3 regions of the Pseudomonas sp. FP2335 genome follow, and region 2 is predicted to be linked to each of the others. Evidence: predicted binding sites of a transcription regulator. Region 2 holds the regulator's gene; each other region holds the start of a gene.

Region 1 (5,358 bases), 650 kb from region 2:
GCACCAAGGTGATGCAGCCCTGGCTTTCGGCCTCGACCAGCTGGCAAACGCGCTCCAGGACCTCGTGCACGTTGGTCATCGCCAGGGAGGGCAGCTTGTTGGAGCCGAGCATGCGGTCCACCAGGTTACGCAAGCGGTCGGCTTCCTCGATGATGACGTTGGTGTAGTCCTTGAGGTTGTCGTCCGGCAGCTCGCGGGCGAGCAATTGCGCGGCGCCACGGATGCCGCCCAGGGGGTTCTTGATCTCGTGGGCCAGGCCGCGCACCAGCATCTTGCTGGTCTCCTGCTTGGACAGTTGCGCTTCTTCCTTGGTGATACGCAGCAGGCGGTCGCGGGGGTGAACTTCGAGCAGCAGCAGGGTGGCGCCATTGCTGAGGATCGGGGTTACGGCGTAGTCGACGGTCAGCGTCTGGCCGGTGAGTGCGGTGAGCATCGCCTCGCGCTTGGTGAATGGGTGTGCCTGCTCCACCGCCTGGCGCAGTGAGCTCAAGGCTTCGGCCGACTCGGTGAACAATTCGCTGATGAACTGCCCATGGCTGCGCTGACCACTGATGGCCAGGAGCATCTCTGCCGCCGGGTTCATGTACTCAAGGCGCAGGTCGTCATTGAGCAGGATGGTCGCGGTGGTCAGGTTGTCGAGTAACAAACGGTGCAGTGCATCACTGATGGTCATCAGGACCTCTTTTGGAGCAAGGCGCGGGCTTGAGGCACACGCTGATACAAGGAAAATGCAAAAACCAAACCAAGGCTCCGAAAAGAAGCGTAAATGCCCTGGAATAGGGGTTTAAGGCGCGAATCTGTGGCGTTCTGCCAGCTTGCTCGGGTAGTTTCGAACCAAAATGGGCTGGCAGGTGTGACGGGTGCAGCCAGTTGCACCAATATAGTGCGGTTTTGTGCCTGTTGTTCAGGAAGTGGTGGGCGGATCGCTTTCTGTGTGTGGTGAAAACGATCCTCGATAGCCGGTGGGTCAACGTTGCTCGGAAAGCGGCATGCCCGCGGTGCCGGCGTAAAAGACCAGAAGTTCGACGGGGGTGTCGCCGGTGACTCCACGATGTTCGGTGCCCACCATCTCGGCGAGGGTTTGCCCTTGTCTCAATGTGCGAGTAACCCCGCTCTGGCGGGTTTCAACGGTCAATTCTCCGGAGACGATATAGGCGGCGTTAGGCATTGGGTGGGTGTGCCATGGCAATTGCGTGTGCGCAGGAATCCTGAGCCTTATCAGCGTGAGCTGCGGCGGCCCGGAGGGGTAGACTCTGTAAGGCTCGCCGTCCCACGACTCGCTGCGCTCAAGCAGCACCTCCTTTTCGATCTGTACGGCGCCCTTTGGCTGGCTGTTGCATCCCAGCAACGATAAGCCCGACGCTGCTGCAATCAAGAGCTTGAGAGTGTCCATGGTCCATCCTGTTCTGTAAGTGAACGGTCAGGCTATGGCGACTTATCCAAGTGAAGATGCAGGACGGTGCTTCAAATCAAGTAGGCCGCGTACACAATTGTCAGCACCCTTTTGTTCAGCGTATCTGAAGCGACGGAAGGCAAGGCTCACGATGCCGTCCGGGCATCCACCAACCGAGCGCGCCGGGCGTGCAGATGCTCGGCCGCGATACCCCGGGCGACTGAATCCGGGGCAAAAAAAGACCTCCCGAAGGAGGTCTTTTTCATCACGCTACTTTAAGCAGCGCTACCGGATCAGCAGCTGTAGTACAGCTCGTATTCCAGTGGGTGTACGAAGGTGCGAACCTTGATTTCTTCTTCGCTTTTCAGGGCGATGTAGGCATCGATAAAGTCGTCGCTGAACACGCCGCCTTTGGTCAGGAACGCACGGCCCTTGTCCAGCTCTTCCAGGGCTTCTTTCAGGCTACCGCACACTTGTGGGATCTCTTTGGCCTCTTCAGGCGGCAGGTCGTACAAGTTTTTGTCGGCGGCGTCGCCAGGGTGGATCTTGTTCTGGATACCGTCCAGGCCAGCCATCAGCAGGGCTGCGAAAGCCAGGTATGGGTTGGCAGCCGGGTCCGGGAAACGTGCTTCGATACGACGGCCGCGTGGGCTGTTGACGTAAGGAATACGGATCGAAGCGGAACGGTTGCGCGCCGAGTAGGCCAGCATTACCGGTGCTTCGAAGCCTGGAACCAGACGCTTGTAGGAGTTGGTCGCCGGGTTGGTGAAGCCGTTCAGGGCCTTACCGTGCTTGATGATACCGCCGATGAAGAACAGGGCAGTTTCCGACAGGCCGGCATAACCTTCGCCAGCGAAGGTGTTCTTGCCATCTTTAGCGATGGACATGTGAACGTGCATACCCGAACCGTTATCGCCGTACAGAGGCTTAGGCATGAAGGTCGCGGTGCGGCCGTATGCATCGGCAACGTTGTGTACAACGTATTTCAGGGTTTGAACTTCGTCAGCTTTCTTCACCAGGGTGTTGAACTTGACGCCGATTTCGTTCTGGCCGGCAGTTGCCACTTCGTGGTGGTGAACTTCAACGACCTGGCCCATTTCTTCCAGTGCGTTGCACATGGAGGTACGGATTTCGTGGTCGTGGTCGAACGGAGGAACCGGGAAGTAGCCGCCTTTGATACCTGGACGGTGGCCTTTGTTGCCGCCTTCGATGTCTTGGTCGGACATCCACGAGCCTTGCTCGGAGAAGATTTTGAACATGGAGCCGGAGATGTCGGACTTGAACTTCACTTCGTCGAAGATGAAGAACTCAGGCTCAGGACCGCAGAAGACGGTGTCACCGATACCGGTGGTCTTCAGGTATTCCTCGGCGCGGTGGGCGATGGCGCGCGGGTCGCGATCGTAGCCTTGCATGGTCGAAGGTTCGATGATGTCGCAGACCAGGATCAGGGTCGGCTCTTCGGTGAACGGGTCCAGTACGGCAGAGTCGTCGTCCGGCAGCAGGATCATGTCGGAGGCTTCGATGCCTTTCCAGCCAGCGATGGAGGAACCGTCGAACATCTTGCCAACTTCGAAGAAGTCGTCTTCCAGCGCGTCGCGAGCCGGCATGGTCACGTGGTGCTGAGTGCCTTTGGTGTCCGTGAAGCGCAGATCAATCCATTTAACGTCATGATCTTTGATGAGTTGAACCGACTTCGACATAGTGTCCTCCGGGTGGCTTCGGGCTGGGGTAGTGGAGTTAGCCCTTAGAATGTGGGTGATGCCGGCGCGGATAGTCCGCCATGGCAACCTGCCTCACAAGAGAGCAAATTGCATGCCAGTGCGCCAACATGGGTTTTCTGGTCCAAAAACGCCCCTATAAAGGTGCATTGCGACAAAAGCCCGAAAATGGCGCACCGCAATGTAGCGCACGCACTGGAAAATGCACTGCTTTAGTGCGCTTGCAGTCCGATGCATATTAACTGGTTAAACCTTGAGCGATTTCCGCTATAATCCGCGCCCCCCTTTTTCAGCAGGCCCGGCGCGCGCTGTTTCCATGAAATTAATCGTTAAAGTCTTCCCCGAGATCACCATCAAAAGCCGACCGGTACGGACGCGTTTCATCCGTCAATTGGCCAAGAACATCCGTGCCGTGCTCCGTGACCTGGACCCGGCTGTGGTGGTGAACGGCGTGTGGGACAATCTCGAGCTGGAAACCCGCATTACCGACGCCAAAGCCTTGAAGGACATGACCGAACGCCTGAGCTGCATGCCGGGCATCGCGCATTTCCTGCAGGTGGATGAGTACCCGCTGGGCGACTTCGACGACATCACCGAGAAGTGCAAGCAGCACTACGGCAGCGAGCTTGAAGGCAAGATCTTTTCGGTGCGTTGCAAGCGCGCCGGCAAGCACACCTTCAGCTCCATGGATGTCGAGAAATACGTCGGCAGCAAGCTGCGTCGCGAGTGCGGCGCTGCCGGAATTTCCCTGAAAGCGCCGCAAATTGAAGTGCGCATGGAAATTCGCGACCAACGGTTGTTTGTCATCCACAGCCAGCACAACAGCATCGGCGGTTACCCGCTGGGCGCCCTGGAACAGACCCTGGTCCTGATGTCCGGCGGTTTCGATTCCACGGTTGCCGCCTACCAGATCATGCGCCGCGGCCTTATGAGCCATTTCTGCTTCTTTAACCTGGGCGGGCGTGCACACGAATTGGGCGTGATGGAAGTTGCGCACTTTATCTGGAAGAAGTACGGCAGCTCCCAACGCGTGCTATTTGTAAGCGTACCGTTCGAAGAAGTGCTGGGCGAAATTCTCGGCAAAGTCGATAACAGTCATATGGGCGTGGTATTGAAGCGTATGATGTTGCGCGCTGCGTCCCGGATCGCCGATCAGTTGCAGATCGACGCCCTGGTGACGGGTGAAGCAATCTCCCAGGTGTCCAGCCAAACGCTGCCGAACCTGTCGCTGATCGATTGCGTCACCGAAAAGCTGGTCTTGCGCCCGCTGATCGCCAGTCACAAGCAGGACATCATCGACCTGGCCGAAGAAATCGGCACGGCGGATTTTGCCAAGCACATGCCTGAATATTGCGGGGTCATCTCGGTGAACCCCAAGACCCACGCCAAGCGCAACCGCGTGGAGTACGAAGAACAACAGTTCGACATGGCGGTTCTGGAGCGTGCGCTCGAGAACGCCAAGCTGGTCCCTATCGATCGTGTCATCGACGAACTGGGCCAGGACGTGAAGATCGAAGAAGTCAGCGAAGCCCTGGCCGGCCAGATCGTCATCGACATCCGTCACCCGGATGCCGCTGAAGATGAGCCGCTGGAGATTCCTGGCATCGACGTACAAACGCTGCCGTTTTATGCATTGAACGCGCGTTTCAAGGAACTGGATAACAGCCGTCAGTACCTGCTGTATTGCGACAAAGGCGTGATGAGTCGCCTGCATGCCCACCATTTGCTCAGTGAGGGGCATGCCAATGTGCGCGTTTATCGACCGAGCTAAGAGCCCGGGGCTGTTTGCCTGTGGCCTGCGTCACCGGCCCCCCGACTCTGCCGTCAAGCTGTAACGGCAAGGCCTGACTCTACTGTTAATCGCTGCCACGACCTGTCAGCACACCGAATCCTCTGATCGAGATACACAAGTGATCGAAAATCTACGTAACATCGCCATCATTGCTCACGTTGACCATGGTAAAACCACCCTGGTAGACAAACTCCTGCGTCAGTCCGGCACCCTGGAGCGCAACGAGCTCAATGACGAGCGCGTGATGGACTCCAACGACCAGGAAAAAGAGCGCGGTATTACCATCCTGGCGAAAAACACCGCCATCAACTGGAACGGCTACCACATCAACATCGTGGATACCCCGGGCCACGCCGACTTCGGCGGCGAAGTTGAACGCGTAATGTCGATGGTTGACTCCGTTCTGCTGCTGGTTGATGCCCAGGACGGCCCTATGCCGCAAACCCGTTTCGTGA
Region 2 (5,358 bases):
GGTTTGTTGCAGCAGTTGGCCCAGGCGTTCGGTCAGGTAGACCGAGCGGTGGTGGCCGCCGGTGCAGCCAATGGCAATGGTGACATACGCCCGATTGCTTGCAGCGAAGCGCGGCAGCCATTTGAGCAGGTAGCTGGAAATGTCCTGGAACATCTCCTCGACATCCGGTTGCGCCGCCAGGTATTCAGCCACAGGTTGGTCCAGCCCGGACTGATCACGCAGTTCCGGTTTCCAATAAGGGTTGGGCAGGCAGCGCACATCGAACACCAGGTCGGCGTCCACCGGCATGCCGCGCTTGAAGCCAAACGACTCGACGAGGAATGCCGTACCCGGCTCGGGCTGGTTCAGCAGACGCAGCTTGATGGCATCACGCAACTGGTACAGGTTGAGCCCGGTGGTGTTGATCTTGAGGTCGGCGAGGTCAATGATCGGCCCCAGCAACTTGGTTTCGTCCTCGATGGCTTCTGCCAGGGAGCGATGGGGGCTGCTGAGGGGGTGGCGTCGACGGGTTTCAGAGAAGCGCTTTAGCAGGGTCTCTTCGTCGGCGTCCAGGTACAGCACATCGCAATGAATGTGCTTGGCGCGAACTTCCTCGAGCAGTTGCGGGAACCGCTCAAGGTGGCTGGGCAGGTTGCGGGCATCGATCGATACGGCCACCAGCGGTTGCGCCAGCTCGGTGTGGATCAACGCGCGTTCCGCGAGCTCTGGCAGCAGGCCGGCGGGCAGGTTGTCGATGCAGTAGAAGCCACTGTCCTCAAGTACGTTGAGGGCGGTGCTTTTACCCGAGCCGGAACGGCCGCTGACGATGATCAAACGCATGATTACTGCCCGTTCTGTTCATCCAGGACTACCTGATACAGCGCCTCATTGCTACTGGCACTGCGCAGTTTGTCGCGTACTTCCTTGCGGTCGAGCATGCTGGCGATCTGCCGGAGCAGTTCCAGGTGCGCATCGGTGGCGGCTTGCGGGACCAGCAGAACAAACAGCAGGTCGACCGGGGCGCCGTCGATGGCGTCGAAATCGATGGGAGCGTCCAGGTGCAGCAGGGCGCTGACAGGTGCCTCACAACTTTTGAGGCGGCAGTGGGGAATGGCGATGCCGTTGCCAAAACCGGTGGAGCCGAGTTTTTCACGGGCAATCAGAGCCTCGTAGACATCTTGCATCTCCAGGTCAGGCACTTCGCGGCTGATCAGGTTGGCAATTTGCTCAAGGGCTTTCTTTTTACTGCCACCCGGCGCGTTCACGAGGGAACGGCCGGGGGTCAGGATGGTTTCAAGTCGAATCATGGGTGGGGAGTGTTAGCGGCCTGTGCCCTGGAGGAGGCTCTGCTGCTTTTCCTTATGCTTTTTGATTTGGCGATCCAGCTTGTCGGTCAGGTCGTCAATGGCGGCATACATATCTGAATGCTCGGCATTAGCGACTACTTCCCCGCCGGGTATACGCAAGGTGGCTTCGATTTTCTGCTTCAGCTTTTCGACAGTCATGATGACTTGCACGTTGGTGATCTTGTCGAAATGCCCCTCAATTCTTTTGAGTTTTTCGCCGATATAGGCGCGCAGCGGTTCGGTCACTTCCAGTTGGTGTCCACTGATGTTGACTTGCATACAGCTTCTCCTTCGTTGCCAGTGCATAAAGCGGTGGGCAGGAATACCCACCACTGGAACGCTATGGCCCGCCCGTCACATCAAACGCTTACGCTCGCTGGAAGGCGCGATCCCGAGGGACTCGCGGTACTTGGCGACGGTTCGACGGGCGACCTGAATGCCTTGTGCCTCCAGTAAACCAGCGATCTTACTGTCACTCAATGGCTTTTTCTGATTTTCCGCGGCAACCAGTTTTTTGATGATCGCGCGGATCGCCGTGGACGAGCATTCGCCGCCTTCGGAGGTGCTGACGTGGCTGGAGAAAAAGTATTTCAGCTCATAAATACCCCGTGGGGTATGCATGAATTTCTGCGTGGTCACCCGTGAAATCGTCGATTCGTGCATGCCGACTGCTTCGGCGATGTCATGCAGCACCAACGGTTTCATCGCTTCGTCGCCGTATTCCAGGAAGCCGCGCTGGTGCTCGACGATCTGGGTGGCGACTTTCATCAGGGTTTCGTTGCGGCTTTGCAGGCTCTTGATGAACCAGCGGGCCTCCTGCAACTGGTTGCGCATGAAGGTGTTGTCGGCGCTGGTATCGGCGCGGCGTACAAAGCCGGCGTATTGCGGGTTGACCCGCAGGCGTGGCACCGACTCCTGGTTCAACTCCACCAGCCAGCGTTCGTTGTCCTTGCGCACGATGACGTCAGGCACCACGTATTCGGCTTCGCTGGACTCGATCTGCGAGCCCGGGCGCGGATTGAGGCTCTGTACCAGCTCGATCACCTGGCGCAGGTCGTCTTCCTTGAGTTTCATGCGGCGCATCAACTGGCTGTAGTCGCGGCTACCCAGCAAGTCGATGTAGTCGGTCACCAAGCGCTGGGCTTCAACGAGCCAAGGCGTCTTGGCAGGCAGTTGGCGCAATTGCAGCAACAGGCATTCGCTGAGGGTGCGGGCGCCGATGCCGGCGGGTTCGAACTGTTGGATGCGGTGCAGGACGGCTTCGATCTCGTCCAGTTCGATGTCCAGTTCCGGGTCGAACGCTTCGAGGATCTCCTCAAGCGTCTCGTCCAGGTAGCCCTGGTTGTTGATGCAGTCGATCAGGGTCACAGCGATCAGGCGATCGGTGTCCGACATCGGCGCGAGGTTCAATTGCCACAACAGATGGCTCTGCAGGCTTTCACCGGCGGACGTGCGGGTGGTGAAGTCCCACTCATCATCATCGTTGCTGGGCAGGCTGCTGGCGCTGGTCTGGTAGACGTCTTCCCAGGCGGTATCCACGGGAAGTTCGTTAGGAATGCGTTCGTTCCATTCACCTTCTTCCAGGTTATCCACCGTTGGGGCGGTTTCCTGATAGGAAGGTTCCTGCACGTCGGAATTGGGTTTTTGCTCGATGTTGTCGGCCAGCGGGTCTGCGTTATCGAAGTCGTCGCCTTCTTCCTGGCGTTCGAGCATCGGGTTGGACTCCAGGGCCTCCTGGATTTCCTGTTGCAGGTCCAGGGTCGACAATTGGAGCAGGCGGATGGCCTGTTGCAGCTGCGGTGTCATCGTCAGCTGCTGGCCCATTCTCAGGACTAGCGATGGTTTCATGGCAGGGGCTTAACACCTTATTCGCCGGCGCAATGCGCCATCCACGACAGGGCGCGTGAGCGCCAAACATAAGCAAATTATATGCCTGATGTCGGGGGCTTTGCCTAGAGCACGGTAACAATAAAAATCCGGAGGTTTTCATTGACTCCCGCGCATCTTGGCAGCGGCCGTGACACCACGGTGTTTACAGGCGGAACTCGTGACCCAGGTAGACTTCCTTCACCAATTCGTTGGCCAGGATCGTGGCGGCGTCGCCTTCGGCAATCAGCTGGCCATCGTTGACGATATATGCGGTTTCGCAGATGTCGAGGGTTTCACGCACGTTGTGGTCGGTGATCAATACACCGATGCCCTTGGCTTTCAGGTGGTGGATGATTTGTTTGATGTCGCCGACCGAGATCGGGTCGACGCCGGCAAACGGTTCGTCCAGCAGGATGAATTTCGGCGCAGTGGCCAGGGCGCGGGCGATTTCCACACGACGACGCTCGCCGCCGGACAGGCTCATGCCGAGGTTGTCGCGAATGTGGTTGATGTGGAATTCCTGCAGCAGGCTTTCCAGCTCCTTGCGACGGCCATCACGGTCGAGTTCCTTGCGGGTCTCGAGGATCGCCATGATGTTGTCGGCCACCGACAGTTTGCGGAAGATCGACGCTTCTTGCGGAAGATAGCCGATACCGGCCCGTGCACGACCGTGCATTGGCTGGTGGCTGACATCCAGGTCGTCGATCAGGACGCGACCCTGATCCGCCTGGACCAGGCCGACGATCATGTAGAAGCAGGTGGTCTTGCCGGCGCCGTTGGGGCCGAGCAGGCCGACGATCTGGCCGCTGTCGATCGACAGGCTGACGTCGCGCACGACCTGGCGGCTTTTATAGGCCTTGGCCAGATGCTGGGCTTTCAGGGTTGCCATTACTCGGCCTTCTTCTTCGGCTGGATAACCATGTCGATTCGCGGACGTGGCGCAGTCACCTTGGCACCATTGGCGCGGCCGGCGTTGGCGATCTGTTTCACGGTGTCATAGGTGATTTTCTCACCTTCCGTGGAGTTGCCGTCCGGGCTGAGGACCTTGGCCTGGTCGATCAGGACAATACGGTTCTGCTGGGCGTGATACTGGATGGTCTTGCCGTAGCCCTTCATCGGGCCGCTGTCGGTCGGCGACTGCTTCTGCTCGAAGTAAGCCAGGTTGCCCACCGAAGTCACCACGTCAATGTCGCCATTGGCGGTACGCGTCAAGGTCACCGTGTTGCCGGTGATCTTCATCGAGCCCTGGGTGATGATCACGCCGCCGGTGTAGGTGGCGACGCCTTGCTTGTCGTCCAGTTGCGCATCGTCAGCCGAAATGTGGATCGGTTGCTGGCTATCGTTCGGCAGAGCCCAGGCGCTCACGCTTCCCAGTGCTGCGCCCAGACTGAGCAAAATAGGGAGAGTTTTAACGAGCCTCATACTGTCCTCTTACGTTCGATAGCAGGTGTATCCTGCTTTCTTTCAAATACGCTTTCATTCCCTTGCCAGTCGATACCCCGCCAGCGCCGTCGATTCTAACGTCTTGCTCGGTCTGCGCATATTGCTTCTGCGGGAATACGGTCATACGACTGCTGGTAATCACGGTGTCACGGTTTTTATCGTCGGTACGCGCGACGCGCACCGAGTCGATCAGTTCCACTTCGGTGCCGTCCGGGTTGACCTCGCCACGCTTGCTGGTGACATGCCACGGAAACTCGGTGCCACGGTAGATGTTCATGTCCGGGTTGGTCAGCAGGGTGACTTCGGTGGCCTTCAAGTGCTCGACCTTGTCCGACGTCATCTCATACTGCACCTTGCCGTCGGGCAGGAACTGGATGCTGTAGGCATTGGTGGCGTAATAGTCGATAGCCCCTTCGTCAACCTGCGCAACAGGCTGGTCGAGAAAGCGCTCCGGGCTGATATTCCAGTAGCCCACCGCCAGGAAGAGCGCGGCGATGACCCCGAATAACAGGAAGTTGCGAATCTTTTTGCTCAGCATAAAACGCTCTATAGGTAGGCGGCGTGGGCCGCTTCAAGGCTGCCTTGGGCGCGCAGGATCAGCTCGCAGAACTCGCGGGCGGCACCTTCGCCGCCGCGGGCGGTGGTGATGCCATGGGCGTGTTCGCGAACAAAGGCTGCCGCATTGGCGACGGCCATGCCCAGGCCGACTCGACGGATCACC
Region 3 (5,358 bases), 2.5 Mb from region 2:
GCCAGGCCCTGGATTACCTGCGCAAGCTGGTGGATGACGGCAAGAAGCCGGAAGAAGAGTTCTTGATGATGATTTCCGACATCGAGATGCCGGAAATGGACGGATACACCCTCACGGCCGAGATCCGCAACGATCCACGCATGCAAAAATTGCATATCATCCTGCATACTTCATTGTCAGGCGTATTCAATCAGGCGATGGTCAAGAAAGTCGGTGCCGATGACTTCCTGGCCAAATTCCGCCCTGATGACCTGGCAAACCGGGTAGTCGACCGGATCAAGGCAGCAGATCACGGCTAGGGGCATTTGCCCCTGGCGGTCACACGATTTAAGAGGCGGTATCATTGTCTACGGGTAATTTGGATTTCGAACAGTTCCGGGTCTTCCTGGAAAAAGCCTGTGGCATATTGCTCGGTGAAAACAAGCAGTACCTGGTATCCAGCCGTCTCAACAAACTGATGGAACAGCAGGGCATCAAATCCCTGGGTGAGTTGGTGCAGCGTATCCAGGGCCAGCCGCGCAGCGGGCTCAAGGAAATGGTGGTCGATGCCATGACCACCAACGAAACCCTGTGGTTTCGTGATACCTACCCGTTTGAAGTGCTCAAGAGCAAAGTGCTTCCGGAGGCCATCAAGGCCAGCCCGGGCCAGCGCTTGCGCATCTGGTCGGCGGCCTGCTCCTCGGGGCAGGAACCGTATTCGATCTCGATGTCCATCGATGAGTTCGAGCGGACCAACATGGGCCAGCTCAAGGCCGGTGCGCAGATCGTCGCCACCGACTTGTCCGGCACCATGCTCACCAACTGCAAGACCGGCGAATACGACAGCCTGGCGCTGGGCCGTGGCTTGTCCCAGGAGCGCCTGCAACGTTACTTCGAGCCGAAAGGGGCAGGACGTTGGGCGGTCAAGGCGCCGATCAAGAACCGGGTGGAGTTTCGCTCGTTCAACCTGCTCGACAGCTACGCCAGCCTGGGCAAGTTCGACATGGTGTTCTGCCGCAACGTGCTGATCTACTTCTCGGCCGAAGTGAAGAAAGACATCCTGTTGCGCATCCATGGCACGCTCAAGCGTGGCGGCTATTTGTTCCTTGGTGCTTCCGAGGCGTTGAACGGTCTGCCGGATCACTACCAGATGGTGCAGTGCAGCCCTGGGATCATCTACCAGGCCAAGTAAGCATCAAAAACGTGGGAGCCAGGCTTGTGTGGGAGCTGGCTTGCCTGCGATAGCATCACCTCTGTATCACTGAAGTACCGAGGTGTCTGCATCGCAGGCAAGCCAGCTCCCACACAAACCAGCTCCCACAGTTGTTTTTGCGGCAATCCTCTCAATAGCGGCAAACCCCATTGCCGCTTTACTGGCACCACGCGGAAACCCATTGCCGCTTTTCTGGCATTGCCGCCCGGCAACTTCCCCGCAAAGCCCTGAAACACGGGCCTTCGAAGAATTGGCACACACCTTGCTATAACCCTGCTAACGAAAAGCAGGTCAGCCTAAAGGTTTCCGCCATGAGCATCAGCTTCGATAAAGCGCTCGGTATCCACGAACAAGCCCTAGGCTTCCGCGCCCAGCGTGCCGAAGTCCTGGCCAACAACATTGCCAACGCCGATACCCCGAACTACAAGGCTCGGGACCTGGACTTCTCCGCCGTGCTCGCCGCACAGCAGGACAAGAACAAGAACGGCACCTTCGCCTTGAACATGACCAACAACCGTCATATCGAAGCGCAAGGCCTGAGCAGTGGGGACGAGTCGCTGCTGTATCGCACGCCGATGCAGCCGTCGATCGACCAGAACACCGTCGACGCCCAGCTGGAGCAATCGGCCTACGCCGAGAACTCGGTGAACTTCCAGGCCAGCTTCACCCTGCTCAACAGCAAATTCAAAGGGCTGATGTCAGCCCTGCGTGGAGAGTAAGCCATGTCCCTGTCCAGTGTTTTCAATATTGCCGGTAGTGGCATGAGCGCCCAGACCACGCGTCTGAACACCGTCGCCAGTAACATCGCCAACGCCGAAACCGTGTCGTCGAGCATTGACCAGACCTACCGCGCCCGCCACCCAGTGTTCGCCACCATGTTCCAGGCCGGTCAGAACGGCGGCAGCGACTCGCTGTTCCAGGAGCAGGGTGCCGCAGGTTCCGGCGTGCAGGTGTTGGGCGTGGTCGAAGACCAGAGCAACCTCGAAGCCCGCTACGAACCCAACCACCCTGCCGCGAACGAAAAGGGTTACGTGTACTACCCCAACGTCAACGTGGTCGAGGAAATGGCTGACATGATTTCCGCCAGTCGCTCGTTCCAGACCAACGCGGAAATGATGAACACCGCCAAAACCATGATGCAAAAGGTCCTGACCCTGGGTCAGTGATAAGGGGCGCCGAATAATGGCTATCGTTGATACAACATCAACCAATACAGCGGTGCAGAACCTTTTCAACACGAAGGTCAACACTGCCACCAACAATGTTGCGAGCGCTGCCACCGCTGCCACGGGCAACCAGTCCCTGGGCAAGGATGCATTCCTGCAATTGCTGGTGACTCAGCTGAAGAACCAGAACCCGCTGTCGCCTCAGGACAACGGCGCGTTCGTGGCCCAGCTGGCGCAGTTCAGCAGCCTGGAAGGCATCAACACGCTGAACGACTCGGTGAATGCGATCTCCAGCAACTTCAGCTCGTCGCAAGCGCTGCAGGCTTCGTCGCTGGTGGGGCGTTCGATCATCACCCAGACCGACAAGGCCCTGGTGGATACGAGCAAGAGCATGACCGGTTCGGTCGCGGTGACTTCTGCGGTGGGCAACGTCTCCATCAAGATCACCGACAAAGACGGCAACGTGGTACGCACCATCGACATGGGCGCCCAGAGTGCCGGCACTTCCGACTTTATCTGGGATGGCAAGAACGAAAAGGGCGAGGTTGCTCCAGCGGGCACCTACACCTTCGCGGCCACCACCAAGAACGACAAGGGCGACGCCGTTGCCTTGAGCACTTCGCTGCCAGCCACGGTCACCAGCGTGACCCTGAGCAAGACCGGCGGCGAAATGCTGCTGAACCTGGCGGGCGGCATGGGCAGCGTCAAGCTGTCGCAAATTCAGACTATCGGTACATAGAGCCGGCTAAATACGGCAGAAAGGGAGAGAAGCATGTCTTTTAACATCGGCCTTAGCGGCCTCTATGCGGCCAACAAACAACTGGACGTGACCGGCAACAACATCGCCAACGTCGCGACCACTGGCTTCAAATCGTCCCGTGCGGAATTCGCGGACATCTACGCCGCGTCCAAACTGGGTACCGGCCAGAACAGCATCGGCAACGGGGTGAACCTGGCGGCGGTGTCCCAGCAGTTCACCCAGGGTGACGTCAACAACAGCGGCGGCGTGCTGGACATGGCGATCCAGGGCGGCGGCTTCTTCGTACAGAAGGGCAGCGACGGCTCGCTGGAATACACCCGTAGCGGCGCCTTCCGTGCCGACAAAGATGGTTACATCACCAACAACACTGGCACCTCGCGCCTGCAAGGCTATGCGGCGGATGACAATGGCAAGATCGTCAAGGGTGGCCTGGTCGACCTGCAACTGAACCTGTCGAGCCTGCCGCCAAAGGCGTCCACCAAGGTGGATTCCACCAGTAACCTGAATTCGTCGGACCTGCCGATCGACCAGACGGCACACCCGTTTGATCCTACCAAGACCGACAGCTTCAACACCCAGTACTCCACCACGCTTTACGATACCCAGGGCAACGCCCACTCGATGGTGCAGTACATGGTCAAGACGGGCTCCAACGTCTGGAAGTCCTACACCTTGATCGACGGCCGCAACCCTGACGGTACTGCCATCAGCGGTTCCGACCCATTCGGCGTGACGGCGCCTGTCGCGTCGACGCTGACCTTTGACGAAGCCGGCAAACTCAAGACTATTGTTGCGCCGAATGTCGCTGGCACCACAATGACCGTTGACGACTGGGTTCCAGGCGGCATGGTCAACGGCTTGTGGCAGAAAAACGGTGCTAAAGCCAACCCTGACGGGATCGCCGTCAACATGGGCAACATTACCCAGTACAACTCCGCCAGCTACCGTAACCCGCCGGTCACCGACGGCTACGCCACCGGCCAGATCACTGGCTTGAAAATCGACGGCAGCGGCGTACTGTTCGCCACGTTCAGCAACCAGCAGAGCAAGGCCATCGGCCAGATCTCCCTGGCCAGCTTCAACAACGAACAGGGCCTGCAGCCATCGGGCGGCACCACCTGGAGAGAGACCTTCGCATCTGGCCAGCCGGGTTACGACGCCCCGCAAACCGGCACCCTGGGTTCGATCGTGGCCAACTCCCTGGAGAACTCCAACGTCAACCTGACCAATGAGCTGGTGGACCTGATCAAGGCCCAGAGCAACTATCAGGCGAACGCCAAGACGATCTCCACCCAGAGCACCATCATGCAGACCATCATTCAGATGACGTGATGCTGACCTGTAAATGGTGAAGAAAAACCCCTCGATGAGGGGTTTTTTTTTGCAGGTATTTCTTGCATTGCACTGGCTTTTCCCCGTCAGAAGATCCGATTTTTGACGCGGTTTAAGCTGGAACGGATTACGCCCTTTTTACCACCTATGAAGCCAACAAGGATTCATCTGGGGGAGAGGGGTATATGTTTGGAGTCAACGTGCCGGCCCAGGTGTCATGGGGGGGATTAAGCGGCCATAACAATGCGGGCGGTTTTAAAAAAAGCCAGGACAAGACCGACGATACGCAGAAGGTCGATACCGATAAAGACACCGTTTCGAACCTGCTCAAGGAGTTGGAGGACGCCCAGAAGACGTCCAAGACTCAGCTCGAGCAGGACTTGCGCGACAAACTCAATGAGCTGCGAAAGAAGCTCGGCGAGGAAAAGTTCAAAGAGATCATCGAACAACTGAAGAAGAATGCTTCTGAGGCTTGGCTCGCTTTCTTGAAGGCGTTGTTCCCGGACCTGTTTCCAGACGACGGATCACCACCTCCACCGATTGATAACGGTGGGGGTGGCGGTGGCGGTGGAGGTGGCGGTGGCGGTGGTGTCAACCGAGATGACTTTGGTGGCTCGAAGCCGATGTCCAATGTAAAGCCCAGCAAGGGGGCTGGCTTCTACGACTACAAGACCAACACCGGTACACCGGGGGAGAAACCCAGTACAGAGTTCGGGGCTGGTAACATCTGGAGTGGTTTCAGGCAGGGGGGCAATGGAAGCTGTGTGACTGTTTCAGCTATCAAGGCGGCGATGATGAAGTACGGCAAGAACCCTCAGGACATCTTCGACAAGGTCATTGATACGGGCGACGGCTATAACGTCACGATGAAGGATGGCTTCAACCTTAAGTTGTCCAAAAGTGAATTG

Evidence for each region. Region 2 encodes sigma-54, which starts transcription at its own class of promoters, with help from an activator protein. Its sites were predicted from a motif close to ANTGGCATNNANNTTGCTNT; they were not measured.
Region 1: the regulator sigma-54 is predicted to act here: its motif matches at 3,194-3,213, upstream of glnA (type I glutamate--ammonia ligase).
Region 3: the regulator sigma-54 is predicted to act here: its motif matches at 1,442-1,461, upstream of flgB (flagellar basal body rod protein FlgB).

Annotation. Positions count from the first base shown of each region.
Region 1 covers NZ_CP117437.1:397,149-402,506, forward strand. Annotated here, with positions in the region: gene glnL (nitrogen regulation protein NR(II)) at 1-673, opposite strand, end outside; gene PSH81_RS01695 (cupin domain-containing protein) at 968-1,393, opposite strand; gene glnA (type I glutamate--ammonia ligase) at 1,687-3,093, opposite strand; gene thiI (tRNA uracil 4-sulfurtransferase ThiI) at 3,428-4,882, shown strand; gene typA (translational GTPase TypA) at 5,022-5,358, shown strand, end outside.
Region 2 covers NZ_CP117437.1:1,048,915-1,054,272, forward strand. Annotated here, with positions in the region: gene rapZ (RNase adapter RapZ) at 1-819, opposite strand, end outside; gene ptsN (PTS IIA-like nitrogen regulatory protein PtsN) at 822-1,286, opposite strand; gene hpf (ribosome hibernation-promoting factor, HPF/YfiA family) at 1,299-1,604, opposite strand; gene PSH81_RS04510 (RNA polymerase factor sigma-54) at 1,680-3,173, opposite strand; gene lptB (LPS export ABC transporter ATP-binding protein) at 3,358-4,083, opposite strand; gene lptA (lipopolysaccharide transport periplasmic protein LptA) at 4,083-4,616, opposite strand; gene lptC (LPS export ABC transporter periplasmic protein LptC) at 4,603-5,175, opposite strand; gene PSH81_RS04530 (HAD family hydrolase) at 5,184-5,358, opposite strand, start outside.
Region 3 covers NZ_CP117437.1:4,598,835-4,604,192, reverse strand. Annotated here, with positions in the region: gene PSH81_RS20630 (chemotaxis protein CheV) at 1-299, shown strand, start outside; gene cheR (protein-glutamate O-methyltransferase CheR) at 344-1,171, shown strand; gene flgB (flagellar basal body rod protein FlgB) at 1,504-1,911, shown strand; gene flgC (flagellar basal body rod protein FlgC) at 1,915-2,358, shown strand; gene flgD (flagellar hook assembly protein FlgD) at 2,375-3,097, shown strand; gene flgE (flagellar hook protein FlgE) at 3,131-4,450, shown strand; gene PSH81_RS20600 (hypothetical protein) at 4,636-5,358, shown strand, end outside.